2 linked regions of the Bdellovibrio bacteriovorus HD100 genome follow. The protein of the gene in region 1 interacts with the protein of each later gene in a pairwise test. Links are inferred from orthologs where the notes say so. Each region holds a gene or a part of one and is shown on either strand. Other genes may lie near its edges.

What was found.
Region 2: the proteins of ligA (region 1) and leuS interact in binary tests that used the Escherichia coli proteins (3 or more experiments, as listed by UniProt). The link is inferred for Bdellovibrio bacteriovorus HD100 from one-to-one orthologs.

The regions. Positions count from the first base shown.
Region 1 is NC_005363.1:45,225-60,607, forward strand. Bases 4,856-7,768 are described here. They hold ligA (NAD-dependent DNA ligase LigA), read right to left. Parts: upstream 7,356-7,768; coding sequence 5,355-7,355; downstream 4,856-5,354. Other genes in these bases: BD_RS00260 (M12 family metallopeptidase), read left to right, coding at 4,856-5,358; gatC (Asp-tRNA(Asn)/Glu-tRNA(Gln) amidotransferase subunit GatC), read left to right, coding at 7,463-7,744; gatA (Asp-tRNA(Asn)/Glu-tRNA(Gln) amidotransferase subunit GatA), read left to right, coding at 7,754-7,768. In the rest of the region: BD_RS00240 (hypothetical protein), read left to right, coding at 1-1,265; murD (UDP-N-acetylmuramoyl-L-alanine--D-glutamate ligase), read right to left, coding at 1,249-2,601; BD_RS00250 (metallophosphoesterase), read left to right, coding at 2,622-4,043; BD_RS00255 (histone-like protein), read left to right, coding at 4,137-4,331; more of BD_RS00260, read left to right, coding at 4,438-4,855; more of gatA, read left to right, coding at 7,769-9,226; Asp-tRNA(Asn)/Glu-tRNA(Gln) amidotransferase subunit GatB, read left to right, coding at 9,216-10,649; BD_RS00285 (Ppx/GppA phosphatase family protein), read left to right, coding at 10,665-11,579; BD_RS00290 (DUF192 domain-containing protein), read left to right, coding at 11,587-12,012; BD_RS00295 (LPXTG cell wall anchor domain-containing protein), read left to right, coding at 12,126-13,481; BD_RS00300 (PilZ domain-containing protein), read right to left, coding at 13,549-13,917; transcription termination factor Rho, read left to right, coding at 14,308-15,383. UniProt on the Escherichia coli protein: DNA ligase that catalyzes the formation of phosphodiester linkages between 5'-phosphoryl and 3'-hydroxyl groups in double-stranded DNA using NAD as a coenzyme and as the energy source for the reaction.
Region 2 is NC_005363.1:336,394-351,864, forward strand. The notes cover bases 5,130-8,130. They hold leuS (leucine--tRNA ligase), read right to left. Parts: upstream 7,825-8,130; coding sequence 5,434-7,824; downstream 5,130-5,433. Other genes in these bases: speA (biosynthetic arginine decarboxylase), read right to left, coding at 5,130-5,248. Also shown: BD_RS01655 (ABC transporter permease subunit), read left to right, coding at 1-480; BD_RS01660 (ABC transporter permease subunit), read left to right, coding at 477-1,496; BD_RS01665 (hypothetical protein), read left to right, coding at 1,657-2,250; BD_RS01670 (hypothetical protein), read left to right, coding at 2,358-3,242; more of speA, read right to left, coding at 3,347-5,129; BD_RS01685 (GGDEF domain-containing response regulator), read left to right, coding at 8,332-9,330; BD_RS01690 (cation diffusion facilitator family transporter), read left to right, coding at 9,375-10,412; tRNA (guanosine(46)-N7)-methyltransferase TrmB, read left to right, coding at 10,381-11,079; BD_RS17935 (hypothetical protein), read left to right, coding at 11,162-11,470; BD_RS01705 (2Fe-2S iron-sulfur cluster-binding protein), read right to left, coding at 11,473-11,760; trxB (thioredoxin-disulfide reductase), read left to right, coding at 11,868-12,812; BD_RS01715 (response regulator), read left to right, coding at 12,820-13,317; BD_RS01720 (hypothetical protein), read left to right, coding at 13,498-14,235; BD_RS01725 (S8 family peptidase), read left to right, coding at 14,222-15,471.

The sequences.
Region 1 (15,383 bases):
TGGTGGACAAAGAGGGTAAAACCCTGGGTGAAGGCAGCTTCCGCTTAAATCGTGTGGCCTCGATTGCGCAAAACCGTTTGCAGGGACCGAAGATTCGCATCGAACCACATCCTGACTTTGGCGGCATTGTTACAAGTGCTTACAATCCAAAGCCGGATGATGCAGCTCCCGCCAAGACTCTGGTGACCTTTGTAAAAGGTGCCAAAGAAGTCGCACCGAAAAAAGACGGAGCCGTGGCGATGGATAATGTGACCAAAGGATCCACGACGGTGATGCGCGCGGCAGCGCCTTCGCACATGCAAACAGCGTCCATTGTGGTTTCGGGTCAGGAATTTAAGACGCCTCTTTATCCGGCTTCGATGATCCAGGCCCTGCAGGACATTTTGAGCCAGCAAAGACAGATGTCCTTTGAAGGCGCACCAACCATCATCTGGGGTAAGGTCAGCCTTGATGGCAAAACACTTTCCGGAATTGATGTGGTTGTCGAATCAGATCCAAGTCTTGTGCCGGTTTACTTTAATCAGTTCATGCTTCCGGATCCAAGTTTGAAATCCACCGGTGACAACGGTCTGTTTGCCTTTGTGAATGCGGAGCCAGGCTTCCATTCCCTGCTGGCAACCCGAGCCGAGGCAATTGTGGGTTATCAGAACGTGGTGGTGGAAGAAGGCTCTGTGGCTCAAGGGGACATTCAGTCCACTATGAAAAACGAAGCCGTTCCGCTGCGGGTGTATGACGCCTTTGCGGGCGATGCGGTTCCGGCCACCGTGACCATGCAAAGCTTGCAGAGCGAATTTGAAGTTCAGGGTGCCACGACGGTGACTTTGCCGAACCTGAAGCGCTATGGTCTAATGCGAGTACAGCCTGAGGGCACCGACTATGTGGCGGCGAGATATGTTTACAATGACAACGACGAATACGTGCACGCCCCGGTGGTTCGCTGGTCATGGCTGAGCGCTATCAAAGGTTATCTGAAGATTGATGATCTGCCGACGGCGGGTGTGATTGTGGGCTTTGTTCCGGATGAAAACTTTGAAGTTTATCTGGCAGCATATGATTCATTCAACCCGCGCCAGATTGTGTACTTCGATATGCAAGGCCGTATCCTGCAAAATGGCAAGGGCATCGCGGGTGGTGGTTTCATTCTTTACAACGTTCCTGAAGACATTCACGAAGTTGTGGTGGTGGGCGAAAGAACGCAGAAGATCTATTCCCGCGTTCTGCCCGTGGATCCAAACACGCTGTCCGTGCTTAGTTTCCGAGAGTAAATTCAGAAACACATTTCTTGAAATAGTTCCCGCGATCTTCAAAGGACTTGAATTCATCAAGACTGGTTCCGCCCGGGCTTAGTAATACTGTATCACCAGGTTTTGCGCTTCCCAGGATGTCACACAGGGCTTCACCCAAACGGGCAAAAGACCTTCCGGGCAACGTGGACTTTGTCTGTGCGATCTCACGACATTCACCGAAGAACACAAACTCGATGTCTTTCAGATTTCCCAGGGCTTTCAGATCCTGCCACGGCAGATTTTTATCCCGGCCGCCCAAAAGCAGCCACAGCCTTCCGGGTTTTGAAAGAGTGTCATGAGCCGCCGCGGTTGCAATCAACACACTGTCCATGGCGGTGGCTTTGCTGTCGTTGATAAATCGAATGCCCTTGTAGGTGCCGACACTTTCCAGTCTGTGGACAAGGCCCTTAAAGGATTTCATGCCCTCAATCGCCGAAGCCGGCCATTTTGCAGAAAGTGCCAGGGCGCTGGCCAAAGCCAGATTGTCCTGATTGTGCTGACCGATCAGTTGCGCTTTTTCAAGCTGCAAGGAAGTCAACATTTTGTCAGAGCGGGAGATGATCTTCACCTGTTCCGGCTGCCCGTTTTTATGGAAGTACTCAACCAGATCACCGCCTTCGCGATTGAGCAGCAGGGCATCCTTGGTCAAAGACAGGATCTTCCACTTGGTGTCGTAATAGTGCTGAAGGTTGTCGTAGCGCTCAAGATGATTGGAGGTGAGGTACGTGATCGCGGAATAATCCAGGGAAAGACCCTCGCAGTTTTCCAGTTGATAGCTGGATAGCTCCAGAATCACCCAGTCGGCGCGCGGACGTTTGCCTTCAATCACATCGGCGGCATAGTCTGCAAACGGGGTTCCCAGGTTTCCACCGACAAAGCCGGTTTTGGAAAAGGCCTCTAGCCCCGCACCTAAAATCGAAACGGTCGTGCTTTTTCCAACGGAACCGGTCACGCCGATCATCTTTTCGGTTTCCAGGGTCGCACAGGCCAAAGAAAGTTCGCTGGTGATTTGGACTCCGTTTTTCCGAGCGTCTTGAATCCAGGCCGATGCCAGGGGAACACCCGGGGACACCACCAGCGTGCCGGGCTTTTGATTCATCAGGACCTGAGGGTCACGAAACTGAGCCGATTCCAGCTTTCCATCAAAAGTAAGAATGGATTCGGGTGCATGACCCGCCAAAGTCAGCAGGCGTTTGGCGGCTTCACCGCTTTTACCCATGCCGACAATTGCAATTGGAGTCTTCAGGTTCTTGATAAATTCTTTCATCTGCACGATCATAGACTTGGGAGGCAGATTTGCCCACTTCTTTTTCAAGACCTTTTCCTGATTTTAAAATGGCGTCGCACACTGCGATCATCAGTGATTTGCATTTGTGTGAAGCCGAGCCTGTGAACCTGCGCTTCCCGCTGTGGAAGAAATTCAAGACGCGGCAGTTCTTCTTTGATGACACGTTTGAAGTGTTTTTGAAAAGCTGTGAAGAAAAGGCGCAAGGCGCCTCGGTGGAGCTTGTTCTGAACGGGGATATTTTTGATTTTGACAGTGTCCTGCGTTTGCCGGATGAACCGGTCTTTCATGTCAGCGGTCTTGAAAAGCGCCGCGGGCTGTTTCCGATTGAAGAGCGATCCCGATTTAAAATTGAAGTGATTCTGAAAGACCATGCCGACTGGGTTCGCGCCCTGCGTGAATTTGTACTACGGGGCAACCGTGCCGTCTTTGTGATTGGCAACCACGATCTGGAGCTTCACTTCCCGGAAGTGCAGGCCGAGATCTATCGTCATCTGAACTTGCCGGAAGACAAAAAACATCAGGTTCGTTTTGTGGAGTGGTTCTATATCAGCAATCAGGACACATTGATTGAACACGGCAATCAGTATGATCCGTATTGCATGTGTGAAGACCCCATCAATCCGTTTGTTCGCGGATACAATTTTGTTTCGCTGAAACTGCCGTTTGGAAATCTGGCCTGTCGTTATCTGATGAACGGAATGGGCTTCTTCAATCCGCATGTGGACAGCAACTACATCATGAGTATTCCGCAGTACATAAAGTTCTTTGTGAAATACATGCTGCGCGCGCAGCCGGGACTGGTGCTGACCTGGTTCTGGGGATCCGTGCTGACACTGCTTCATTCCTTCTATGACCGTCTGGCGGCGCCGATCAGAAATCCATTGAAGATTGAAGACCGCGTGTCTTTGATTGCTGAAAAATCAAATGCCGAACCCCGCATGGTGCGAGAACTGAAAGAGTTGTTTGTGGCTCCGGCCGCCAGCAATCCGTTTTTACTGGCGCGTGAACTGTGGCTGGATCGTGCGTTTATTATCTTTGTCGCTTTCTATCTGATCTTCCAGTTGATGATCTTTGTCCGGGCTATTTATGAAATCTCGTTCTTCTGGGCTTTCATTCCGTTGTTCTTGCTGCTGCCGTTTTTCCTATTCTACAGCAAGTCGGTGACCTCCCTCGTGTCTGGCTACAAAGAACCTGATGACCGGGTGATGGCTATGACCAGTGCAATCACCAAGGTGAATCGCATCGTTTACGGGCACACTCATCATACCCGCCATGAAATGATCGGGTCCGTCGAACACTTGAACAGCGGGTGCTGGTCACCGGCCTTTTTGGATGTGGAATGCACCAAGCCGTTGGATCAAAAAACATTCGTGTGGATATCTCCGGGAGAGGCCGGAACCCGTCAGGCAGAGCTTTTCAAGTTCGTGGATGGAAAACCGGAGCTGTTAATGAACCCGGGGCGCTCTTAAATTAGTGCGCCGCAAGAAGATTTCATATTGTCATTCACAGGACCCTATGCAAACCTTTTATCTGTTCGATTAACATGGATGGAGAGGTATATCATGGCAGAAGTACTTGTAGTAACAAGCAAAGTTAAAAAACTGATCAAAGAAAAAGGTCAAATGAACACATCTGCTGAGACTATTGACGTACTCAGTAAAGCCATTGAGCAACTGTGCTTGAAAGGCGTTGAATCTGCAAAAGCTGACGGTCGCAAAACCGTAATGGCTCGCGATATCGTTATCGACCACCTTTAATTCGGTCGAACGAAAATTCGTTCAGCATTGGTTCAATTTTAAAACCCACGGCCCTGAAACCGTGGGTTTTGCATTTTTTAGCACTGAAAATTCCGTCGGAGTTTGAATGATTAAAAAAGCCCTGCCCGTCTTACTTGTTCTTGGCGCCGTCATCAGCTATCTGCTGTGGCCCCGGTCTTCCGAAAATTCAGAAGTCCCTCATCCGACGTCCACTATTGAAAAGCAAGAGCCTCAAGATGCACAAACTCCCTCCGACTCTGAGCCTGGGGCAGTTTTCTCGGCTTTTGAAATTAAGACCGTGCAAACTGTCAGCGAAAGTGTTCCCTTTGAAGAACCATCATCGCCGCACGACGAGCCCGCCGCGAAAAGTGAAGTGACCTATGTGGTGGAAGACGGCGTGGCGGTCGTTAACGAAGACATCGTGATCGGAGTTCCCCGCAGCGCCAAGGCCCGCGGCAGCGTGGTCCTGGAAAGCGTGCAGCTGTGGGAGGGCGGTGTGGTGCCTTTTCATATCCAGGGAGATGTCCCCAACAAATCTGAGATCATTCAGGCCATTGCTGAGTTCGTTGAAACTCCCATCAAGTTTGTTCCCTACACAAATCAGGAAGATGTCCTGGTGTTTGAAGCCGGAGCGGGCTGTAAATCCTATCTGGGGAAAGTCGGCGGCAAGCAGCCGCTGTGGATCTCCGGGGGCTGCGGGGTGACCGAGATCACCCATGAGATCATGCATGCATTGGGGTTTATCCACGAACAAAATCGCACGGACCGGGACCGGTTTGTTGAAGTGGTGTGGGACAATATCCACGAGAAGTACAAACACAACTTTGAGCTGTTTCCCGCCTCTTTGATGGTGCTCAGCGGGGCCGCGGCGTTTGATTTTGAATCTGTCATGCTTTATCAGCCGACCGCGTTTAGCAAAAACGGCGAGGTCACCATAAGATCAAAAACAGAATCCCTGCTGGCTCCGAGCGCGGCTCTGAGCGCCGGAGACATCCAGCGACTTGTGCATGTCTATGGCAGAAACTAAATCATGGCCTGAAGCTCTTCCCAAGAGATGATCTTCACACCCAAGCCCTGGGCTTTTTCCACTTTAGAGCCCGGATCATCACCCACCACCAGATAATTCAGCTTGGATGAAACCGAGCCCAGAATTTTCCCGCCATTTCTTTCGATCAAGTCCTTGGCATCGTCCCGTTTCACCGGAAGTGTGCCTGTGATCAGGAAGCTCATGCCGGACAGAGAGCCTTCTTGCGCCCGCACAGGCCCCGCAATTTTCACGCCCAGTTCAATCATTGCTTTCACTTCGTCGACCAGCTTCGGATTTCCAGTCCAGTCGCGGATGGATTTGGCAACTTTGGCGCCGATCTCTGGGACCTGCAACAGTTCTTCTTCGGAGGCCTCCAGGAATTTATCTATCGTCAGGAAGTGATCCGCCAGATGTTTTCCGGTTTGTTCCCCCACGAAGCGTATTCCCAGTGCAAAGATGAAACGCGCAAGTGTCGGGTTCTTGCTGTTTTCAATGGACTTGATGATGTTATCCGCCGATTTGTCACCCTGGCGTTCCAAAGACAGAATCTGCTCTTTCGTCAGACGATAGAAATCGGAAAAGCGGGTCAGCAGTTTGTTGTCGACCAGTGTTTCGATCAGGCGATCTCCGACCTTGTCGATGTTCATCGCACGTCTGGCCACGAAATGTTTCAAGGACTCTTTCACGACAGCGATGCACAGTGGATTCACGCAGCGGGTGACCACTTCGCCTTCAGCTTTCACAGCGACAGAGTCGCAGGCCGGGCATCTTTCCGGAATCGAGTACGGCAGACGGTCCGCCGGGCGCTTGTCAGGATTGACGACCTCCACGACTTCCGGGATTACGTCACCAGCACGCTGAATGATCACGGTGTCGCCGATGCGGATGTCTTTGCGGGTGATTTCATCCTGGTTGTGCAAGGTGGCGTTCGTAACGGTGACGCCACCCACTTTCACCGGCTTCATGATCGCCACCGGGGTCAACGCGCCGGTGCGACCCACCTGAACCACAATGTCTTCCACGGTGGTCTGGGCCTGCTCCGGTTTGAACTTCGCAGCCGTGGCCCATCTGGGGCTTCTGGCCACCAGGCCCAGGTCCTCTTGCAGGCGCAGGGAATTAACCTTGATCACCACGCCGTCAATATCAAATGGAAGTTTCGGACGGACTTTTTCGATGTGGTGATAGTACTTCACCACTTCTTCCGGTCCCTTGGCCACCACCAGCAAGTCCTCTTTGTACGGAAGCACCGTCGGAATGCCATGGTCGTTGAAGTATTCCTGAATGTTCTTTTGTGTGTTGAAGGTTTCACCCTCCACCGCACCCAGAGCGTATCCGAAGAAACGCAGCGGCCGGGAGGCCGCGATGCGGGAATCCAGCTGGCGCACGGTTCCGGCGGCGGCATTACGGGGGTTGGCGAAGGTCTGCTGCCCGTTTTCCTGCTGGGTTTCGTTCAGCCTTGCAAAGTCCTCTTTGAACATCAGGACTTCCCCGCGCACTTCCAGAAGCGGGGGCGGATTTTTATGAGAAAGTTTTAATGGAATGCTCTTGATGGTTTTGATGTTGTGAGTGACGTCTTCGCCCACGGTGCCGTCACCTCGGGTGATGGCGCGAACCAGCTGGCCGTTTTCATAGATCAGCTCCATCGATAGGCCGTCAAATTTAAGCTCACACAGATATTCCACGGGATCTTCGGTATTTAGAAATTTTCTAACTCTTTCATCGAACTCAAAAATATCCTCGGGAGAATAACTATTGGCCAAAGAAAGCATCGGCAGACGGTGCTGGGCTTTCGTAAATCCTTCCAGGACCGTACCGCCCACGCGCTGAGAGGGCGAGTCACTCAAATCCAGTCCCTTGGGGTTCTTTTCAATATCCAAAAGCTCCGCGAAGAGCTGATCGTATTCGTAATCTGTAATGGTGGGCTTATCCAGAACATGGTAGTTGTGGTCGTGTTCAGAAATGATCTTCTTGAGCTCTTCATGGCGTTTTTTGGACATAGAATAATTTGCACCCATCTCTGAGGTCCAGTCACGGCAAAATGCATCGGGCAAAGAGTGACTGAACAGTCTTCTTGTTATATTTTTTTCCAGTAAGGAGCTGACCCGTGATTGATAAAAAAGCGATTGAGCACATTGCGAAGCTGGCCCGCCTGCATATCACCGAAGATGAAGCCCAGGAGTACAGCACTCAGCTGGCAAAAGCCCTGACCCACTTTGAACAGATCTCTAAAATAAACACCGCTGGCATAGAGCCTATGGTGACTCCGACAGAAATTGAAGCCTACTGGCGTGAGGATGTTGTGAAGCAGGATTTCACCGCCGAAGAAATGACCGGAAATGCACCGGACCGTGCGGGCAATCTTTTTAAAGTCCCACCGGTCGTTTAGGAGGTTGTTGTGGATCTAACATTTGCCTCGCTTTCTGAAATTTCTGAAGCCGTCAATAACCGCAGTATCAGCGCCAAAGAAGTCACTTTGCATTTCCTAAAGCGCATTGAAAATTTGAATCCGAAGCTGAATGCCTTTACGTCACTAAATCCCCAGGCTGTTCAGGAGGCTGAGGCTGTAGACGCTCGAATCGCCAACGGCGAAGACGTGGGCCTGCTGGCGGGTGTGCCTTTTGGTATCAAAGAGATGTTTTGTACCAAGGGTCTGACAACCACCGCCGGATCCAAGATTCTTGAAAACTTTGTTCCGCCTTATGATGCCACAGCGGTGGCCCGTCTTAAAAAATCCGGCATCGTGGTGATGGGTAAGCTGAATCAGGATGAATTTGCCATGGGCTCTTCCAATGAAACGTCCTTTCACGGTGTGGTGAAAAACCCCTGGGACCTGGAACGTGTGCCCGGGGGATCTTCCGGTGGCTCGGCGGCAGCGCAAGCGTCGCGCCTGGTGGCAGGCACGCTGGGTACCGACACCGGCGGCTCGATTCGCCAACCCGCAAGCTTCTGCGGTATCGTGGGCGTGAAGCCCACATACGGCCGTGTGAGCCGCTATGGCATTGTCGCTTATGCTTCGTCCTTGGATCAGGCCGGCCCGATGGTGAGTTCTGTGAGGGATGCGGCATTGACCCTGGAAGTGATTTCAGGTTTTGACCCGCAGGACTCCACCACAACTCAGAAACAAGTCCCCGCCTGGAGTCAGAATCTGAAAGCCGACGTCAAAGGCATGAAGATCGGTCTGATGAAGGAGTACATGACTGGAGCTTTGGATCCGGACGTGCAAAAGACTGTGGAAAACTCGGTGGATACCTTAAAACAACTCGGAGCTGAGATTGTTGAAGTCTCTGTTCCCATGACCGCGTTTGCAGTTCCTGTGTATTACCTGGTGGCCGCCAGCGAAGCGTCGTCGAATCTTTCCCGCTATGACGGTGTGAAATACGGCTATCGTGCCGAATTTAAAAATCTTTCGGCGGTGGACCTGGAAGAGTTCTACAGTCAGACGCGGGGTCAGGCGTTCGGTGCCGAAGTCAAACGTCGTATCATGCTGGGCACGTACTGCCTTTCCAGCGGTTACTATGATGCCTTTTACAACAAGGCCGGTCAGGTGCGCCGCCTGATCATGGAACAGTATCTGGAAGCCTTCAAAAAATGTGATGTGATTTTAAGTCCGGTCACCACCGCACCCGCCTTCAAGATTGGTGAACGGGTTTCTGATCCGTTGGCGATGTATTTGAATGACATCTTTACCACCTCGACGAATCTTGCCGGACTTCCGGGAATGAGTGTCCCGTTTGGTCAGTCGCAAAGTGGTCTTCCGATCGGGATTCAGCTGACCGCCGGTCACTTTGAAGAACAAAAGATGCTGAACGTGGCCTTTGCGCTGGAAGGTGCCTCTTTGGTGAAAGGAAAACATCCCCATGTCATCTAGAGGATATGAAGCCGTCATCGGTATTGAGATCCACGTGCAGCTGAGCACAAAGACCAAAATCTTCAGCTCCGAATCCACGGCCTTTGAAGCGGGTGACAATGAAAACACCTCGCCGGTCAGTGTGGGCATGCCCGGCACCCTGCCGGTCTTAAACAGCAAGGTGGTTGAGTACTCGATTAAAACGGGGCTTGCTTTGGGTTGTGACATCCGCCGCAAATCTGTTTTCGCCCGCAAGAACTATTTCTATCCGGATCTTCCCAAGGGTTATCAGATCTCCCAGTATGATCAGCCTATTTGTGAAAACGGATCCATCACATTCAAAGTGGATGGAAAAGAAAAGACCGTATCCATCACCCGCGCCCATATGGAAGAAGATGCCGGCAAATCCAACCACCACGGTGAATACACACTGATCAACTACAACCGTTCCGGCATTCCATTATTAGAGGTCGTATCGGGCCCCGACATGCGCACGCCGCAGGAGGCAGCAGAATACGCACGCACCATTCGTCAGATTGTGCGCTATTTGGATGTCTGTGACGGAAATCTGGAAGAGGGATCGTTGCGCTGTGACTGCAATGTCTCGGTTCGCAAAGAGGGTGCTAAACAATTCGGAACCAAAGTTGAGATCAAAAACATCAATTCGTTCCGTTTTGTCGAAAAAGCCATCGAATATGAAATTGAACGTCAGATCGACTGTGTTGAGCGCGGTGACAAGATCATCCAGGAAACCCGTTTGTGGGATCCGGATAAAAACCGCACGTTCTCGATGCGCGCCAAAGAAGACGCGCAGGACTATCGCTATTTCCCGGATCCGGATCTGCAGCCGGTGATTGTCACAGACAGCATGATTGAAAAGTATAAAAAAGAACTGCCCGAGCTTCCGATTGCCCGCGCCCAGCGCTTCCAGGATGATCACGCGTTGCCGGAATTGGATGCCACGGTGCTGACCACGGAAAAAGATCTGGCCGACTTCTATGAAGACACCGCAAAAGAATCCAAAAACTTCAAGGCGTCCTCGAACTGGATCATGACCGAGCTTTTGCGCGAGCTGAATTCCGCCAATAAAAACATCAAGGATTCGCCGATCAAACCGGCGCAGCTGGGCAAAATGATTGCGATGATCGACAAGGGAACAATTTCCGGTAAGATTGCAAAAACCATCTTCCAAGAGATGTGGGCCTCTGGAAATGATCCGGAAGTCATCATGAAGGAAAAGGGTCTGGTGCAGATCTCGGATCCCGCGGCGATTGAAAAGCTGGTGGATGAAGTATTGGCGGCCAACGCGCAGACCGTGGAAGATCACAAGTCCGGCAAAAAAAAGAACCTCTTTGGTTTCTTTGTCGGTGCCGTGATGAAGGCCTCCAAGGGGCAGGCCAATCCGGACCTTGTGAACAAGATTCTTCTAGAGAAACTGAAATAGAACAGGATATTTGAAATGAAAAAAGTTGCAGCACTTGATCTTGGAACCAACACCTTCCTGTGCCTGATTGTTTCTGGTGACAAAGATGGAATCAAAAAGGTGCATCGTGATCTGATGCAGGTGGTGCGTTTGGGTCAAGGTGTTGGGCAGACCGGAGAGTTTCATCCGGATGCTTTGGCCAGAGCCCGTCAGTGTCTGACGGAATTCAAAAAAGAAATCGATTCTGAACACGTCGATCAGATTCTGGCAATGGCGACCTCCGCCGCGCGTGACGCCCGCAACGGTCAGGAGCTTTTCCGTATCGGTGAAGAGCTGGGCATTCCCATTGAAATTATTCCCGGCGAGGACGAAGCGCGAATCACGTATCTTGGAGGAACAGCGGGAAGTGCCAGCCCAAATCTGACTTCGTTGGTGGTGGATGTCGGTGGTGGCTCCACAGAACTGATCGTCGGCAAAGGGTCAGAAATTTTGTATGGCCACAGTCTGGATATCGGTGGTGTGCGGTTAACAGAAAAATTTGTCACGACTCAACCCGTGATCGAAAAAGATCGCATACCCCTGGAAGCTTATATTCAGGAACAACTGGCGACGATCCTGCCGGAGATTCAAAAACACAAGATTGATCAGATCGTGGCAGTGGCCGGAACACCCACCGCCCTGGTGGCAATTGAAGTTGGTGGCTTTGATGAAAAGAAGGTCGATGGTTACTTCCTGAAGAAAGACCGTCTGGCCCACTGGGTGGAGGAATTTGCCCGTACCACAGTCGAAGAAAAAAAGACCAAGTATCAACTGGGCGGCCGAGCGGATATCATTTTTGCAGGAGCTTCGATCCTGCTGGCAGTGGTGGAAGCTTTGAAACTGGAAGGCATGGTCGTCACGACCAAAGGGGTTCGTTATGGGGTTGCGCTGGAAATGCTCCACGTTCGCTAAATTTGTGATGTTCGCAGGACTGTCCCTGGTCCTGTCTCCGCAGGCTTTTGCGGCCAAGGAATTTTCAAAAAAGAAAGTCACTCTGGGCTCCAAGACTTTTGTCGTGGAGATCGCTGAGACACCGGACCAGCACGAGCGCGGCCTGATGTTCCGCTCGCAGATGGGTGAAGACGAAGGAATGCTCTTTATATTCAAGAACGAGGAAACTCGATTCTTCTGGATGAAAAATACATTAATAGATCTGTCCATCGGGTACTTCGACAAAAGTCTGAAGTTGATTGATGTGAAGGAAATGAAGTCCGGAAGAGGTGTGCCGGATTCGGCCCTGCCTTCTTATGCCAGTGCACAACCCGCAAAGTATGCGCTTGAAATGAATAAAGGCTGGTTCGATAAAAATAAAATCAAGATCGGCTCTAAGCTCAAGATCCACTAGATCAAAAGTCCAGTGATTTTCTTAGTGTTTGCATGACTTCGATCTTGTGCTTAGATTGTTAATAACGCTTAACTGAAACAGTATGTTTCGTGGCATCAATCAAGGATGAATACATGATGAAAAAACTCGTTATCTTACTAGCGTGCCTAGGTCTGGCATTCCAAGTAACAAGCTGTACGTCTAAAGATAGCCAAGCAGATGCGGAAGTTGCTTCCGACTTCGATTCCGCAGACCTTGAAAAACTAGAAGGTGATGACGCCCTTGAAATTGCTGGTGACGACTCTTTGGCCAGCGACCAACTTCCAGAAGATGCTCTGGGTGAAACCACCACGACCACCGAAACAACCACAACAACTGCTGAAACGACTCTAGGTGATGATCAGGCGACAACCGAACAGACCGACGTCGCAACAACCACCGAAACATTGCCAGCAGATCCGTTTGCAGAAGCACCGGCGGCGGACGTTCCGGCTCCGACAACGACTGTGGCTGAAACAACGACCGCGACAGACACTTCTTCCAACTCTGTTTTTGAAAGCTCTACGGTGACTGAATCCTCCACAACAGTGGTTGATTCCTCTTCTGAGGCTCCGAAGAAGGCCAGCGCGCCTTTGCAGAAGGTGGCAACGACTCCTTGGAAAGCCGGCGGCACTTGGTTCAACACCGTTTACTTCGCTCGTCCGGGTGACACTCTGAAGGGTATCAGTCAGATGATCTATGGCGCTGACAAGCGCAAAGAACTGAAAAAAGGCAATCCGACCTTCCATTCCCGTGATGTTCGTGCCGGTGACAAGGTTTATTACAACTCTCCCAACCGTCCGGACGATTCTGCCCGCATGATCACTTACTACGAAGACAACGGCATTGCGCCAGAGACTTACGTGGCTAAATCCGGAGACAATATCAGAACTGTTTCCAAAAACCTTCTGGGTTATGACAATGCCTGGAAAGAAGTTTGGTCATCCAACTCTGTAGATTCCAAAGGCAACATCGCAGAAGGCACTGAGCTTCGATTCTGGAGAGGCGGCGCTGTCGCTGCAGCTCCGGCTCCGGCGCAACCTGCGATGGAACAACCGCACCAGGAAGTGGCTGGCAACATGGCACAGGCTCCGGCAGAAGAGATCCCGGCTCCACCAATGCCGGAAGATCCAATGGCTCAGCAACAGGCTCAGATGGACATCCCGCCTCCGCCGATGGAGCCCGCGGGTGATATGGCTCCGCCTCCTCCGCCGCCAGACATGGCTCAGGACATGGCGCCACCTCCACCACCACCAGTGGAAGCAATCAACCCTCCAGCTCCGCAAGTGGCTGAAGAAGCTCCGACCGGCATGGACAACGACACAACAATGGCTTTGGCAGTTGTTGGTCTGGCAGCCGCAGGTTTGGCAGTCCTGATTGTGATGAGAAAGAAAAGAAAACAGAAAGAGCTTGAACAACAGGCGATGGACAACACTCACGTAGGAACATAATCAGTTCCCGGGTTCTCCAAAAAAGAAAAGAGCGAGTTTTCACTCGCTCTTTTTGTTTTTGCGGATCTTATCCGACTTTTTTAAAGATCGTGTCCATCACTGACCGGCGATCGTTTCGGGAGTTCTCCACGAAATAGATCAGGTCATCAACGATCTGAACGTCGCGATTGTTCACCGGCATGAACTTCACACCGACCCCAACGGAATTGGTCCAGATCACATGAGCGGCGATCTTGCGCTCACGACCGGCCACGATAATGACCAGGTTTAGTTTCTCATTGGCGCGAACTTCTCCGCCCTCAAACTCTAAAAAGGCTCCCGTGATGCTGATATTCTTAAGCGTGCCTTTGGTCTCTTCGCGCGCGTAATTGCGCTTAAAAGACACCTCGAGGTTAAGAGGGGTTCTTGGTGCCGGAACTGTATATGTGTCCTCCACGTCAGACTCCTTGTGCTTAAATTGGATACTATCCTTTCGGTATTACTTACCAAAAATTAATAGGGGGTCCGGGTGATTTTTAACTTTTCGGATTAAAATTCTGAAAACTGGACTTACTTAGGCTCATATTTAAACACCTGAAATAGCTTCATTTTTAGAAAACAAGAAAAGTGTTAAACCCTCGAACATTATGAACAATCTTCTGTTTCCTCGACCCCGTTTCAAGCTGGGACAGGCAAGGGGACCTGGGAGCCGCCAGAGTTTTGCTATTGACAAGCAGGGGGCGGCTCAAGGACAGTGAGGTCATAACGAATAAGCATGAATCCAATCGGATCAGCTTCCTATATATATCGCTCTTTTTTCTGATTAAATCCTACAAGGAGAATTTGTTTGTCTGAACCTAAAGATCAACAAGGCGTTGAGGTGGCAAAAAAACGTACTCGCACTGCGAAGAGTACATCTGAAGATACCTCCGCCCCCGCTGCTGAAGCTTCCCCAGCTCCGGCCGCCGAAGCCGCCCCTGCGGCCCCAGCACCTTCCGAAAATGCCCCTGTTTCAGCAGCTCCTGCCGCTGCTCCGGAAGCCCGCCAAGACAGACCTCAACAGCAAAACCAACAACGCCGTGAATTCCGCCCGCACAATCGCGACAACCGTGATCGTGGCGATCGCAATGACCGCGGCGACCGTAACGACCGTGGCGACAGAAATGATCGTGGTGGTCACCGTGGTGATCGTGGCAATAATCAGCGCCGCGACTTCCGTCATGACCGTGGCCGCGATGAAGCCCAGCCAATGGGTGACGATGCTCACTCAGCGATGCCGGCCCAGGTTCAGGACGTGGATTTAGCGGACATCTCTTTGACTGATGAGGAAAAGAGCTGGTTGTCCTCCAAGGACTTGAAATCAAAAAACATCACGCAGCTGACAGAGCTTGCGAACAAACTGAAAATCGAAAACGCTGCCGGTCTTCGCCGTCAGGACATGATCTTCGAAATTCTGAAACGTGCCGCGAAACTGGGTCAGGACATTTATGGTTCTGGCGTTCTGGAAATCCTTCCGGACGGTTACGGATTCTTGCGTTCTCCGGATTACAACTATCTTCCAGGTCCGGATGATATCTATGTATCTCCGTCCCAGATCCGTCGTTTCGGCCTAAGAACCGGTGACACCGTGACGGGAACTGTTCGCCCGCCGAAAGATGGCGAGCGTTACTTTGCATTGTTGAAAGTGGATTCTCTGAACTTCGAGACCACTGAAAAAGGCAAAGACAAGATCCTGTTCGACAACTTGACGCCGCTTTATCCGAATGAACGCCTGAAGCTGGAACACAACCCTGGTGAATACACCACGCGTGTTGTGGACCTGATGGCTCCGTTGGGTAAAGGTCAGCGTGCCTTGATTGTTGCCCCACCAAGAACAGGTAAAACCGTTCTGATGCAGCAAATTGCCAATGCGATCACACACAA
Region 2 (15,471 bases), 290 kb from region 1 along the record:
CCATTGGGTGGATTGCACTCGGACGATTATGAAGTGCTGACCACCTGGGGTAAGATCGTGGATCGCGCTCACCACTTTGTGCTGCCGCTGATCTGTTACATGATCGGTGGTTTCACGGAGCTTTCCACTCTGATGCGAAACTCCATGCTGGATGTTGTGAAGTCCGACTTTGTTCGTACGGCACGCGCCAAGGGTCTTTCTGACAACGTGGTTATCTTCAAACATGCTCTTCGCAACGCTTTGATCCCGATCGCAACCGGTTTGGGTGGCTTCTTCGGAGCCTTCCTGGCGGGTTCTTTGATCATCGAACAGATGTTCAATTTGGACGGTATCGGTTTGCTGGGTTATCAGTCCATCATGGCGCGTGACTATAACGTGATCATGGGTCTGACATTTATTTCGTCTTTGCTTTTGATGTTCGGACGTATTTTCTCTGACATCATTTATGTTCTTATTGATCCAAGGATTGACTTCAAATGATCGAAAAATATCTTATTCGCAATGAATTGACGCTGAAGAGATATAAGCGATTTAAGCGCGATCGTGTCGCTGTTGTCTCTGTTTGGATTCTTTTGGCTATGTTCTTCGTGAGCTTCACGGCAGAACTTTGGGCCAACAATCACCCGCACGTGATGAGCTACAACGGGAAGTTGTTCTTCCCATTGTTCAAGGACTATCACCCAACTGCCTTCGGCCGTGATGACATCTATGTGATGGATTATCGTGAGCTTGAAATGAAAGAGGGCGACTGGGCGGTATGGCCGGTTATTCAGTGGGACCCGTATGAAAGCAACAAACTTGTAGACACGTATCCATCCCCTCCAACCCAGGTAAATTGGTTGGGTACGGATGAGAGCGGTCGTGACGTGATGACTCGTCTGTTGTACGGCTTCCGTTACACGATGTTGTTCGCGATCGGTTCTTGGCTGGCGACCTATGCGATTGGTATCACCATGGGTGCTATCATGGGTTACATGGGTGGCAAGACCGACTTGGTAGGTCAGCGTCTGGTTGAGATCGTGGAAAGCACCCCGATCCTGATCGTTCTTTTGACCATCATTTCTATCTTTACTCCAAGCTTGCCGTTGTTGATCGGGTTCTTCGCGATCTTCAGCTGGACCGGGATCTCTGCTTATATGCGTGCCCAGTTCCTGTCTTTGAGAAAGCGTGAGTACGTTGAGGCAGCTAAAGCGATTGGTGCGGATCACACCCGTATCATTGGTAAACACATCCTGCCGAACGGTTTGACTCCGATTGTGACTTTTGCGCCGTTCTTTATCGCAGGTGGCGTGAATACATTGTCTTTCCTGGATTACCTGGGCTTGGGTCTTCGTCCGCCGACTCCTTCTTGGGGTGAGTTGCTGGCTCAGGCTCAAAAATGGTTCACGATTGCAGAGTGGATTGTTTGGGGCCCGATGGTGGCTCTGGTTCTGACTCTGACCCTGTTGATCAACATCGGTCTTGCAGTCCGCGACGCCTTCGACTCCAAAATGTAGATAAAAAACAGGTGGCTTAAGGCCACCTTTTTTTATCCCCAAAAAGGTGCCTGGTGACTTTTTACACCTACACCGCATCATTCTTTCTGTCTTTAAAGTTGATCCCCCGGTGGCCTCTCGATAAGGTCCAAACAATTACCACTCTATTCCTGGGGGATTCATGAAGTTTGTCGTTGGCCTTCTAGTGTCTGTATTTGCTGTTTCAGCTCACACTCAAGTTCTTGGCAAAATCAAAGGTGCCGGTGAAATGACGGCGAAGTACTTCCGTTTGGATGGTTCTGCGGATGTTCGCAATGTGAAGTGCACGGTCGCTTTGAATCTGGATCAAACGGCTGACGTGGTTGAGCTTGGTTTTTCTTTCTATGAGTGTGAACAGCTGGGTGGTTGGAATGATCTGCCAGTGTCCTTGAAAATTGATGGCAACAAGCTGGTAAACTCTAAAGGCATCGAGCAGGGGCGTATCTATGCGGACGGCACGTTGGAGTTCACAAGTCTTTCCCGTTCCAAGGTGACTTATCACGATGAAAAGTACGATGGCTTCTGCCGCTTGTATTCCATGGATAAAAAGACCCTGAATCTGGACACCGTGATCAAGTACACGTTTGTGAAAACAGCGACAGGTTACCAGATGAACCGCGAGGTTTCTGAAGACCGTCTGGCTTATAAATCCCGTCGTGATTATCCACGATGTCCTGCGGTTGTGATCCCAACGGCGGTTAAAATGACCTCCAGTCTCAATGCGGGTCTAAAGTAATATATCAGTTCGGGATTCTTTTCGTTTTTGAGGGGCTTGCATAGTCCCTCAATACTTTCCCCCTAACCTGATCCCATCAAACGCACTTGTTCGTGCGGGGGGATCTTATGATGTCCAAACGGATGTACGCGGGAATCTGGGGATTGTTTCTGGCTCTGATGCTGAGCTCTTGTAAGACACCGGTGTCTTTCGCCGAAGAATTCAGTTCCAAAACCTCTGAAGAAACCACCACAACAGACGATTCCACCAGCGATGGCAGTTCTGATGATTCCACCGACGATTCGGAAACGGTACCGGACTCTGAGGTCGTGGGTGAAGTCTGTGAACAACTGGATTCCGACTCTCACAACGCCTCTCAGGGCGATATCATGCAGGATCCATTCTTAAATATGTCTTTTGCTTCCGGCAAGGGGCTTGTTTTGCCCCAGGGCCCTTGTGTAAAGCGCACGGTGAAAGAGGACTCGGATGTCCGCCGCGAGATTCTGTATGAATATTCCTGCCGTGAAGTCAAAGGTACGGTGAATTTGATCAGCACGCGGGAAGAAGAAAACGGGGCGGTGGTTTCTGTTGTTGATACGGATGTCGATGTCTATGGGAAGACGGGTTCGATTCGAAACATTCAGTCCACTCACACGCACATGCGTCTTACCAGCGGAGCGATTCAGATTGATCGCGAGTTTGAGGAAACTTCGACCGTGGAAGGTGTTCAGCATCAGGTCACAGGGGTTTCTTTCTATGACTTTATTCCGGATGAAGATTCTGCCAAAGGGGCGGGCTTTGTTCAGATCAGCGGAAACGTCAGTCACCTCAGGGGTGGCGTGACCCAGAACGTGTACAGCGTGTCTTCCGATGGTTTGCATCGCGCGGTCTGCGGGTTTGATGACGGGGTGGTGACGATGAGATCCTCGGAAAAGATCACCACCGTGACTTACTCTGGCTGTGGCAAGCCTGCGATCACTCAGGCCAATGCAGAAGTGGTTGAAGGACTTTAGACTCTGATGATTGCTTGTGATGAGCCCCAGAGTTCAGGCAAAAAAAAGCGGCGAACTTTAATTCGCCGCTTTGAGTTGCAAAAAAGAACCAGGAACCTTTTGGGTTACTCGGCTTCTTCCAGATATGTGTAACCGGAAAGACCTTCTTCGTAGTGCTTGATCAGAAGCTTGGCTTCTTGTTTGGTGATCGAGCCCTTCTGGATGGATTCCTCTGTCGCCTGACGAACGCTGTCGACCATTTCAGAACGGCCGTACTGAACGTAAGACAGAACCTCAGTCACCGTGTCGCCCGGAACGTAGTGGTCAATGGTGTAACCCACGCCATTCAAAGAGATGTGAACTGCATCAGTATCCCCGAACAAGTTATGCAAATCGCCCAGGATCTCTTGGTAGGCACCGGTCAGGAACACACCCAGATAGTACTGCTGGCCCTCAGTGAACTGATGCAAGCGGATGGTTTCTTTCGGTTCACCAGAAGCGGTGTCGATGAACTTTTCGATCACACCGTCAGAGTCACAAGTCAGATCCGCCAAAGTCGCTTCACGTTTAGGCTCTTCGCCCAGACGGTGAATTGGGATCACTGGGAACAACTGACCCACCGCCCATGAATCCGGCACAGACTGGAACACAGAGAAGTTGGAGAAGTAAGTGTCGCACAGTTCTTTGCCCAAAGCCGCCACGATGTCTTCACAATCCGGAGTCGCGCGCGCCAGTTTGATCATCTTGGTCGCGATCGCAAAGTACATGGATTCACACCATGCACGCTGTTCAAGGCTCAAGACGCCGTAAGTGAACAATTGCAGAGTTTCTTGTTTGGCCTGTTCCAGGTCATTGAAGCACTCGTTGATATTGTCTTTGTTCACCTTTTCAAAGATGTACTGCATGTCCTGCATGATGGAATGATCCGTTTTCGTCGCTGGACGAGGCGGCTCGTGGCGGTGAAGATCGTTCACGCCCATCACGTTGAACACCAAAACCGAGTGGTGAGCCACCAGGAAGCGGCCGGACTCCGTCACGATGTTTGGATGTGGAATGCCTTTTTCATCACACAGAGTCTGAAGCACAGACACGATGTCGTTGGCGTATTCCTGCTCAGAATAGTTCACAGAGCTGTCAGAGTGGCCGGAACCGTCATAGTCAACGCCCAAGCCGCCGCCCACGTCGATGTACTTCAGGCCTGCGCCCATTTTGTACAGCTCAGTGTAGAAGCGCGCGCCCTCTTTCAAAGAGGACTTGATGGACTGGATCTGCGGAACCTGAGAGCCAATGTGGTAGTGCAGAAGTTCCAGGCAATCCAACATGCCTTCGTTTTTCAGGAACTCAACGCCTTCCACGATTTCAGTGGAAGTCAGACCGAACTTGGAGCGGGCACCAGAGGAATCAACCCACTTGCCGGCACCTTGAGTGTTCAGCTTCGCGCGGAAGCCGATTTTTGGACGGGCGTTAAACTTTTTCGCCACATCCACGATCATTTTCAATTCTTCTTTACGATCCACCACGATGATGGTGTTGCGGCCCAGTTTCTGGGACAGGATCGCAGTTTCGATGTATTCCCAGTCTTTGAAACCGTTGCAGATGATAAGTGCATCTGGAGTGTTCATCAAAGCCAGAACGACCAGAAGCTCAGGCTTGGAACCCGCTTCAAGACCCATGGAGTAGTCTTTGCCGTATTTCACCAGTTCCTGAACCAGGTGACGCTGTTGGTTCACCTTGATCGGGTAAACGCCCCGGTACTGGCCTTTGTAGCCATGATCAGCAAATGCTTTTTGGAAGCAGCCGTTCAAAAGCTCCACGCGGGATTTAATAATTTCCGGAAAACGAATCATGATGGGAACGCGGATACCGCGGTCCAAAAGATCTTGGGTCAGCTCATGCAGATCCACTGTCGGACCTGTAGCGCCCATCGGAGTGACAGCAACATTGCCTGCGCTGTTAATTCTGAAATAACCGTTGCCCCAGTTATTAATCCCATAAAGCTCAGCACTTTTTTCAGGACTCCAAGTCATCTCTCGCTCTCCTCGGGGGACCGATGAAAAGGGCCCAATTGACTGCGTTGTCAGGGGACCTCTTTCGCTCCGACGTGCTTGGAGCACGCCTGCGCTTCAGAGGGACCCTTCCGCCTTGCACTTGGACCTTTTTGATCGGTCTTGTTTTGCGTGAATCCCGCTTCGTATATTTGGGATTCGGTTGTTTACTTTACGATCAAGTTCAAAATTTTGCCGGCTTTGTAAATCACCTTGTCGGGATTCTTGTCGCCAAGCACAGCTGCCACCTGTTGAACGGCTTTCGCCGCGGCCACAGCTTCCTGTTCGGAGGCTGCCACGCCAATTTCGATCGTGCCGCGCATTTTTCCATTCACTTGCACGCCGATTGTCACAGTGTCATCAGCGCACAGGGTGTTATCATATTTTGGCCATGGAGCCAAAGCGCAAAGTCCCTCTCCGTTCATTTTTTCCCACAATTCTTCAGCCAAATGCGGGGCAAACGGAGCCAGAATCTGTACCAGCGGTTTTACGGCCAAAACAGAGCGGCATTCTGCACGGTAAAGCTCGTTCACCAGGATCATCATGGCGCTGATCGCAGTGTTAAAGCTCATGGACTCGATGTCTTCTGTGACTTTTTTAATCGTTTTGTGAACTAATTTCTCAATCTCCGGAGTCAAAGCCTCGGAAGTTGCCACCAGCTGACCGTCGTCGTTCACCACAAGGCGGGTGATACGATCCAGGAAGCGTTTCACGCCATCGATACCAGTCGGAGCCCAAGGTTTGTCCTTGTCCACCGGACCCATGAAGCTGATAAAGGTTCTCAAAGCATCGGCACCGTGGGAACGAGCAATGTCTTCCGGAGAAATCACGTTTCCACGGGATTTCGACATTTTCTCGCCATCCGGGCCCAGGATCATCCCCTGGTGCGCCAGTTTCTGGAACGGTTCATCGTGGGTCACAAGACCGCAGTCAAAAAGAACCTTTGTCCAGAAGCGGGCATAGAGCAAGTGACCGACCGTGTGTTCAGGGCCGCCGACGTACAGGTCGACCGGCATCCAGTACTTTTCAGCCTCGGGGCTGAATGGAGCTTCGGTGTTTTTCGGGTCAATGTAACGCAGGAAGTACCAGGAAGAACCCGCCGCACCCGGCATGGTGTCCGTCTCACGACGGCCTTCTTTGTCGCCGTCCATGTACTTCACCCAGTCCGCGTTGCGCGCCAGCGGTGCTTCGCCGGTGTCAGCCGGTTCGTAGTCAGCCACTTCCGGCAAAATCACCGGAAGCTCATTTACTGGAACCCCTTTGGAGCCATCAGCAAAGTGAACAATCGGGAACGGCTCGCCCCAGTAGCGCTGACGGCTGAACAGCCAGTCACGCAGTTTGTACTGAACTTCGCGAACGCCCAGCTTGTTTTCTTCCAGATGCTTCAGCATTTTGGAGATGGCTTCAGTTTTATTCAAGCCGTCCAGGAATTCAGAGTTGATCATGATGCTGTCGCCTTCAAATGGCAGCATATCACTTTCAAGAACGGACTTGATCGGGATGTTGAACTTGGTTGCGAATTCAAAGTCGCGGGCATCGTGACCAGGAACGGCCATGATTGCACCCGTGCCGTAATCCATCAGCACATAGTCAGAAATCCAGATTTCAATCTTGTCGCCCGTGATCGGGTGAGTCGCGTGGGCACCAGTGAACACGCCTGTTTTTTCCGTGGAAGCTTTGCGGTCCACTTCGGATTTTTTCGCCGTGTCAGCGATATAATTTTCCACCGCCGTGTACTGAGGCTGGGAGGTGATTTTCTTAACCAGCGGATGTTCCGGAGCCATCACCATGAAAGTCACACCAAATAATGTATCAGGACGAGTGGTGAAGACTTCGAAGGTGTCTTTTTCGCCGTGAACCTTGAAGGTGATGCGCGCACCTTCGGATTTGCCAATCCAGTTGCGCTGACCTTCTTTGGTTCTTTCCGGCCAGTCCAATTTGTCCAGATCATTCAAAAGACGTTCAGCATAGTCCGTGATTTTCAGCATCCACTGTTTCATCGGAACGCGGATCACCGGGTGACCGCCACGCTCGGATTTACCATCGACCACTTCGTCGTTGGCCAAAACAGTTTTCAATGCCGGGCACCAGTTGACTGGAACTTCCTTCTGGTAAGCCAGGCCACGCTCATAAAGTTTCAGGAAGATGAACTGAGTCCACTTGTAGTAATCAGGCTCACAAGTAGAGATCTCGCGGCTCCAGTCAAAGCTGAAACCAAACGTCTGCAAGGTTTTGCGGAAGCTGTCGATGGCTTTCTTCGTGGTGATTGCAGGGTGAACACCAGTCTGAATAGCATATTGTTCCGCCGGCAAACCGAAAGCGTCATAACCCATCGGATGAAGAACGTTGAATCCGTTCACACGCTTGTAGCGGGAGATAATATCGCCCGGAGTGTAAGAGGCCATGTGCCCCACATGCAGACCGGAAGCCGAAGGGTAAGGGAACATATCCAGGGCATAATATTTCGGCTTGGAACTGGTTGTCTCAGCTTGAAACGCTTTCGCATCAGCCCATTTTTTCTGCCACTTTGCTTCGTACTCGGTGAAGTTCAAACTCATAAAAACATCCTTCAAAATTCAAAGAAAACACCATCACCATAATTAGCGAAAATCCCCTGACAATTCAACGAATAAGACCCCCTTAGCGCTCACAGCAGGCCCCTCATCAAAACACAGAAAATGTAAGAAAACTCTCCCCGCCCAAAGTCCAAACACCAATCGAACTAACGCGTGCATCATGTTGTCGCAAGATGCCCCAAAACCTCGCGCTCGGGCGGACCAACAAGATCTGTCTGAGGGGGAAGGGGTGGGGGCTGATCTCCGCCGCAAGTTCCGCAGGTCCGGGGGAATTGCGGAACGCAAGGAGCCCGGACGAGCCAAAGGGCCTGTAAATGGGGAAAAACCCCACCGAGCGAGGACTGTCCGAAGCGCCGGAGATCAGCCTCCAGTCCTTCTCCCGGCGGGGCAGGATTAAAGTTTGGTAGTCTGGTCTTATGATTAGAAAATTGTCTAAATAATTCCCGGAATTAACCGATGAGTAGGGCAGAAGTTACACTGGTATGTAAGATGAGTTTTGAAGTAAGCCCTAAACAACCCAAAAGTCGCCGTATTCTAGTAATCGACGACGATAAAGACAGCCTGGAGATTCTCCTGGAGCCGTTGCGCTGGGAGGGCTACGACGCGCGTGGTGTGACCACGGAAGCCGAAGCCCACAAGCTCATCGAATCCTGGATTCCTCACATTGTCATTTTAGACTGGATGGCGCCTTCCATGGCGGGCTTGCGCGTATTGAAGTCGGTGCGTGAGCGTCTGTCTCATGTTTCCTGTGTGTTTGTTTCTGAAAATTCCAGCACTGAAGCGATCATTGAAGCTCTGGATTCCGGGGCGGATGACTATATCGTAAAGCCTTTTGTGCCGTTGGAGCTTCTGGCACGCATTCGTTCGCAACTGCGTATCCGTGACCTGCACGAGCAGCTGCTTTTCGCCAATGAAAAACTCAAAGAGCTTGTAGACACCGATGACCTGACGGGTCTGTATAACATGCGTTCGCTGTATCAACGCCTGGACTTCGAGATGGAGCGCGGTCGTCGTTTCCATCGTGATGTCTGTGTCGTGATGATGGATATGGACTATTTCAAAACCGTGAATGACGGTCATGACCACTTGTTCGGAAGCTATGTGCTGTCGGAGGTGGGGAAAATCATTCGCGCCAATACCCGTAATATCGACATCCCGGCCCGTTACGGCGGGGATGAATTCCTGATGGTGTTGACAGAGACCAACCACGCCGGGGCGATGTATTTCTGTGAACGCTTGCGTGAAAATATTGAAAAGACCACGTTCCGCAATGGTGAGGACTCCATGAAGCTGACGGCTTCATTGGGCTTTGCTATCACCATTCCGGGGGAAAATATCAGCGCCCGTGAACTGGTTCGCCGCGCCGACCATGCCCTGTATCAGGCCAAGAGGGCGGGACGCAATCAAGTGGCTCATTACAAGCCCGAAAGTGCGCCTGTGGTGGAAATCAAATCCGCTGTTCATAAGCGTCGTAAAGCGGCCGGCTAATTATTCGTTGACCTGCCTCGCTCTATCTAAGAAAACGCTCCTATATGCAAAATGCTGTGTCTTCTTCTGACAAGATCCGTAATCGTGCCGCCTGGGTTTCCGCCATCGCCAGTGTTCTGATATTTGCGATGAAGGTTTTTGCCTATCGTCTGACGGGCTCGACGGCGGTTTTATCAGACGCCCTCGAGAGTATTGTGAATGTGATAGCAGCTATCGTGGCGCTGTTTGTGATTCGTTTTGCCTCGCAGCCTGCGGACGAAAATCACCCTTATGGCCATGGCAAGGCCGAATATTTTTCTTCTGCTTTTGAAGGTGGGATGATCTTCTTTGCTGCGATCATGATTATCGGCGAAGCGGTCAAGGCGTTGATCTATCACGAGCCGACCCAGCAGCTTGAGACGGGTTTGCTGATTGTCGGGGGAGCTGCGCTGGTGAACCTGGCTTTGGGTTTGTACCTCAAGCGCGTGGGCAGGACTCATCAGTCGGATGCACTCAAAGCCAGCGGGGCTCATGTCCTTTCTGACGTGCTGACCACAGTCGGCGTGATGGTGGGACTGGGGCTGGTGCTTTTGACGGGAATTCAGTGGCTGGATCCGGTCATCGCTGTGCTGGTGGGTTTGCAACTGGCTTATGCCGGATTCAAGATTGTTCGCGGGTCTTTGGGGGGGCTTATGGATCAGCAGGATCCAGCCTCGCTGGAACAGCTGGCGGAGGCGATGGAGAAAAACCGCGTTCCTGGAGTGATTAACATTCACCATTTACGGGTGATCCGTTCTGGGCGCTTCCACCACGTGGATGCGCACATGGTGGTGCCGGAATATTGGGATGTTTCTCAGGTTCATGCCATGACCGGTGATTTTGAGGCGGCGGTGGTAAAGGATTATGAGTTTGACGGGGAGCTGGTGTTTCACCTGGATCCTTGTAAAAAATCCTACTGTGACAGCTGCCAGGTTCCCCAGTGCCCGATTCGTTTGCAGCCGTTCCGGCAGAAGCCTGACTTCTCTGTGAAAAGCTTGACCGATGACCCGGCTCCGACTAATCAAGGGACCCATGACAGATCAGGCTCTTCGCAGACAAATTAACATCACCAAAGACCTTCCCAACCAGAACGCCTACACCCTGGCGTTGAATGGCGAATATGCACACGTGGCTTTCGATGAACTGCGTGCGCCGCTGAACAAGGGCAAGTGGCGTTCGGACGTCTTCAAAGCCGATGCGGCCATGCCGCTGGATGTGGAAGTGGGCACTGGCAATGGGACTTATTTTGCTCATCACGCAAAGACCCATTCCGACCGTCTGTTGGTGGGTCTGGAGCTGAAATACAAACCTCTGATTCAATCCATCCGTCGCGCCGTGAACGCGGGCTGCAAAAATGCGGCGATCACGCGTTTCCATGCCTTCAATATTGATCATCTTTTCGCTGAGGGTGAAATCGACAACGTCTACATCCATTTCCCGGATCCATGGACGTCTCCGAAAAAGCCTAAAAACCGCTTCGTGTGCAAAGAGAATCTGGAGTTGTTGTTCCGTCTGCAAAAGCCAGGTTCTTTCATCAATTTCAAAACTGATTCTTTGGTGTACTTCCTGTGGGCGATGGATGAAATCCGTCAGTCCCCGTACAAGATCATTTTTGAAACTCAGGATCTGCACAATTCGGACATGAAAGATCAGAACTTCGAAACGGCTTTTGAGAAAATCTTCCTGCGTGAAGGAATCAAAATCAATTTCGTCAGACTTCAGAAGATCTAAGGTTCTAGGTCCAGCGTTAAAAGGCAAAATTCAAAATTAGTCCCGCACTCGGGATACAATGGGCCCATAGAAGGAGAATTCTATGGGTTTTTTATTAAAGGCTACTATGACACTCCTTACTTTGACTCTGTCGCTGGGTTTTGAGCAGGCGGAGGCCGCTATCACGCGTGAAACTGATTTTGTGACTCCGGCAGAGCCGATGACTGTTTTACGCAGTTCAGTGGTGCCTTGTTATGGCCGAAATCAGGCCGGGGTGGGGCGAAGAACGAATATGTCCTATGTGGAAGGGGAGCGCTGTTCAGTTCCGCAGCCAGCAGAGGCCCGTCGACTGGATCGCCCCGACCACGAGGTGGATGATCCGGGCCGGGACTTCAGACCTCGTGCGCTTTAATATCACCAGTATGTCGCGTCGATTGTGATGTCGCCCTGAACCCGGGTTTGGCAACTGATGCGAACCTCCGAAGAAAGCCCGTTTTTTTCGCGCAGGAAATTTTCCGTGTCGTTTTCAGCAGATAGATTCTGTTTTCCATCCACAATGATAATTTTGCACTTTGCGCAAACGCCATCTCCGTCGCAGCTGGAGGCCACAGGAAGGCCTGCTTCCAGCAACGCCGTCATCAGTACGGTGCCGGCAGGAACTTCAATGGCAGGCATGTTCTTTTTAAAGGAAATCAACGGCATAGCCCATTGTAGCTGACGCAGTCCAAAACGTGCAAAGAAGTAATGAAAACGGGGCTATTTGTGGTAGCCTTGATCCGTTATTGTCCCGACCAATTGTGAGGTAATCTATGACTCAGGATCAAAAAGTTGAAAACGTCATCATCATCGGTTCCGGCCCTGCAGGCCTGACTTCCGCTATCTATTCTTCCCGCGCCAATCTGGAGCCTTTGATGATCGAAGGTGAAGAGGCCGGCGGTCAGCTGATGACCACGACCGAAGTTGAAAACTTCCCGGGCTTTGACCACGGGATCACGGGTCCTGACCTGATCACGGTCATGAGAAAACAGGCTGAAAGATTCGGCACGCGTTTTATCACTCGTAACGTGACGAAAGTGGATTTTTCCCAGCGTCCGTTCAAAGTGTGGATCGGTGACAAACTTCACCTGGCAAAATCCATCATCATCTCTACCGGCGCCAGCGCGAAGTATCTGGGCCTGCCTTCTGAAAAAGTTTACGCCAACCGCGGTGTTTCCGCGTGTGCAACGTGTGATGGTGCCTTCTTCCGCAATCAGGAAATCGGCGTTGTTGGCGGTGGTGACACGGCGATGGAAGAAGCTCAGTTCCTGACTCGTTTTGCGACCAAAGTGTATCTGATCCACAGACGTGACCATTTCCGTGCTTCCAAGATCATGGTGGACCGTGCTTTGAAGAACCCAAAAATCGAAGTGCTTTACAACACTGAGGTGATCGAGGTTCTGGGGGACGGCAAGGGTATGACCGGCGCAAAAATCAAAGGCACTCTTGATGGCGCTGTCAAAGAACTTCCGATCACAGGTCTATTCCTGGCCATTGGCCATAAGCCGAACACCGACCTTTTTAAAGGTGTTTTGGATATGAATGAGACAGGCTATTTGATCACCCAGCCCAACACCACGTATACTAACATTCCAGGTGTCTTTGCGGCGGGAGACGTGCAAGATCACGTATATCGTCAGGCGATCACGGCAGCCGGTACAGGTTGTATGGCGGCGATCGATGCTGAAAGATGGCTGGAAGCCCAGGAAGCTCACTAAGGAAGATATGAAGGACAAAAGAATCAACACCAAGGATTTGATCGAAAAGATCGAGAAAATGACCAAGGCCCGCATTGCTTCTCAGGAAGTGGTGCCTTTGGATCAGTTCCGTGAAGCCAAGAAAAAGCTGGATCCAAAGATCATTCTGGTGATCGAGGATGACGAAACCATGCGCCTGGCGATGAAAAGAATCCTTGAGAGTGAAGGTTACGTGACGAAGCTTGCGGCCGATGGCACCGAGCTTTCCACAGTGCTGGATGATCACTCGGTGGATCTGATTCTGATGGACGTTGGATTGCCTTGGATCAACGGTTTTGAATTGGCGCAGTTGCTGAAAGAACACCGCGATCTGAAGAAAATCCCATTGGTGTTCGTGTCCGGCAAAGCTTCTGAAGAAGACATGAAAAAGGCCTTCGAGATCGGCGCGGATGACTACATCAAAAAGCCATTCGACGTTGAAAAGCTGAAAAAAACCGTGGAAACGCTTTTGAAGCTGAATCCGTAACCGGAACGAAAATAGCTTAAAAAATTGGGACCCCTCAGTGAGTGATTGCTGAGGGTTTTTTTATTACAGACCAAAGTTCTGTCTCAATTCGGGAACACAGGCCGTTTCCATACTTTCCCAATACTTCTTGCAGAAAATAGTGAACGTGGCCCCCTTTTTAACGATAGAATTAAAGGACTCATGGCACGTAAACACGTCATCATCTTACTTGTTGTAATCACAGCGGTTGTGGCGCTTTCCTGGTTCCTAAAAAAGGATCAGGAGCCGACTCTGGCTGAATCCCTGAAAGAGGCCGCCGATGTTGTTGCCTCTTCTGAAGACCGTCTAAGCGAAGAGGACATTGTTTTGCAATCCCCGAGCGCACAGATGCAGGTGACCGAGATACCTTCGCATGGCCAGAACCAGGCGGAAGAATCCCGCCGTTTGCTGGAGCCGAAAAGAAAGCAGACTGTTTTACCCAAACCGGATGATCGTCGTCTGGCGCAGTCCTCAGTTCTGTCCGGCAGTTCCTGGAAAGTGTGGGAGGGTGTGACCGCTTATCCGCAGTCCGCCGGCAAACGCAGTGCTTATCTGGCTGAAATTAACGGCTACTATCTGGTCGAAGAAGAAGGCTTCCGTGGCGATGACCGTCACTTTTCGGCGTCGCAGCCCTTGGCAGTTTATAACGAACGCAAAGGGATTGCCGGAGTTGTGACGGGCACGATTCAGATCACGTTGAATGAAGGTGTGAATATCGATTCCCTGATTCAGGAATATGACCTGAAAGTGGTGGGTGCGATGCCGGAGGCGAATTTGTACTTTGTGACCTCCGCACAGGACACTTTTAATTTGTCCTCTTTGAAAGAACGTTTAAGCAGCGAACCTGGCGTCAGTCAGACCCAGCTGGAGATTTTGAGCAGGAAGTATGAAAAGTTTTAGTCCCAAAGCCAAAATGCTGGCGGGCCTTGCAGTGATAGCCACTATCACGGGGACTTTATTTACCAACTGTGCGAAGAACAGTTTCACCGCCGTTGGTGAAGAGCTGGTGGGCACCGGGGCGGATCCGCTGTTGGGTTATGCCTGGCATATCAATAACACCGGACAAAAGGTTTTCGCCACCGATGCCGGAACCGCGGGTGTTGATCTGAATCTGTTGCAGTCGTGGACCGGGGGACTGACCGGAAGTGGAATCAAGATTGTGATTTCCGATGACGGGGTTCAGGATGCCCATCCGGATTTGAAGGACAACTTCCTTTATGGGGTGTCCAAGAACTATCATACTTCAGGTACGAACAATGCTCCTCCGAACTCTGCGGATGACAATCACGGGACTGCGGTTGCGGGTCTGGCGGCGGCTGTCGGGGATAACGGTGTGGGCAGCAAGGGTGTTGCTTACAAAGCCAAACTGCTGGCCTATAACTTCCTGTCTACAGGAGTTTCGCAAACCTTCAGCCGAATGGCCGAGCAGCTGAGCGGTGGGTATGATGTTTACAACATGAGCTGGGGGAACTCGCAGAACTATCTGCCGGATCCTGTGGCCGCCTGGGAAACAGCTTTGCTGAACGGGGTGCTCAATGGTCGCAGTGGCAAAGGCTCCATTTATGTAAAGTCTGCCGGTAATGACTTCCTGGTGGAATGCAAAGGCTCCACCGACACCTACTGCATCGGCAACTCCAATTTGGACCCGGACAACAGCACGCCTTACACAATTCTGGTGACGGCATTAAATTCCACCGGTGACGCGGCTTCGTATTCGTCTGTGGGTTCGAATGTCTGGATTTCGTCCTTTGGGGGAGAGTCCGGCGATGATTCTCCGGCGATGGTGACCACCGATCGCACCGGTTGTACGGCGGGCTATGCTCAGACCAGCATTTCCGGCAAAGTGGAGTTCGAACGAGGCAACAACGGAAACAGCAATTGCAATTACACGACGACATTTAACGGGACTTCTTCGGCGGCTCCGGTTCTGACCGGGGCGATTGCGCTTCTGCTGGAAGCCAATCCGAATCTCAACTGGCGTGATGTGAAATACATTCTGGCGAAGACGGCGGTGCAGGTTCGTCCTAACTCGGGGGCCATCAGTAACCATCCACTTAGAAATTATCCAGGGAATTCGTCCAAGAACGTGATTCTGCCGACAGGGGCGGTCTGGGAAAATGCCTGGGTGACCAACAG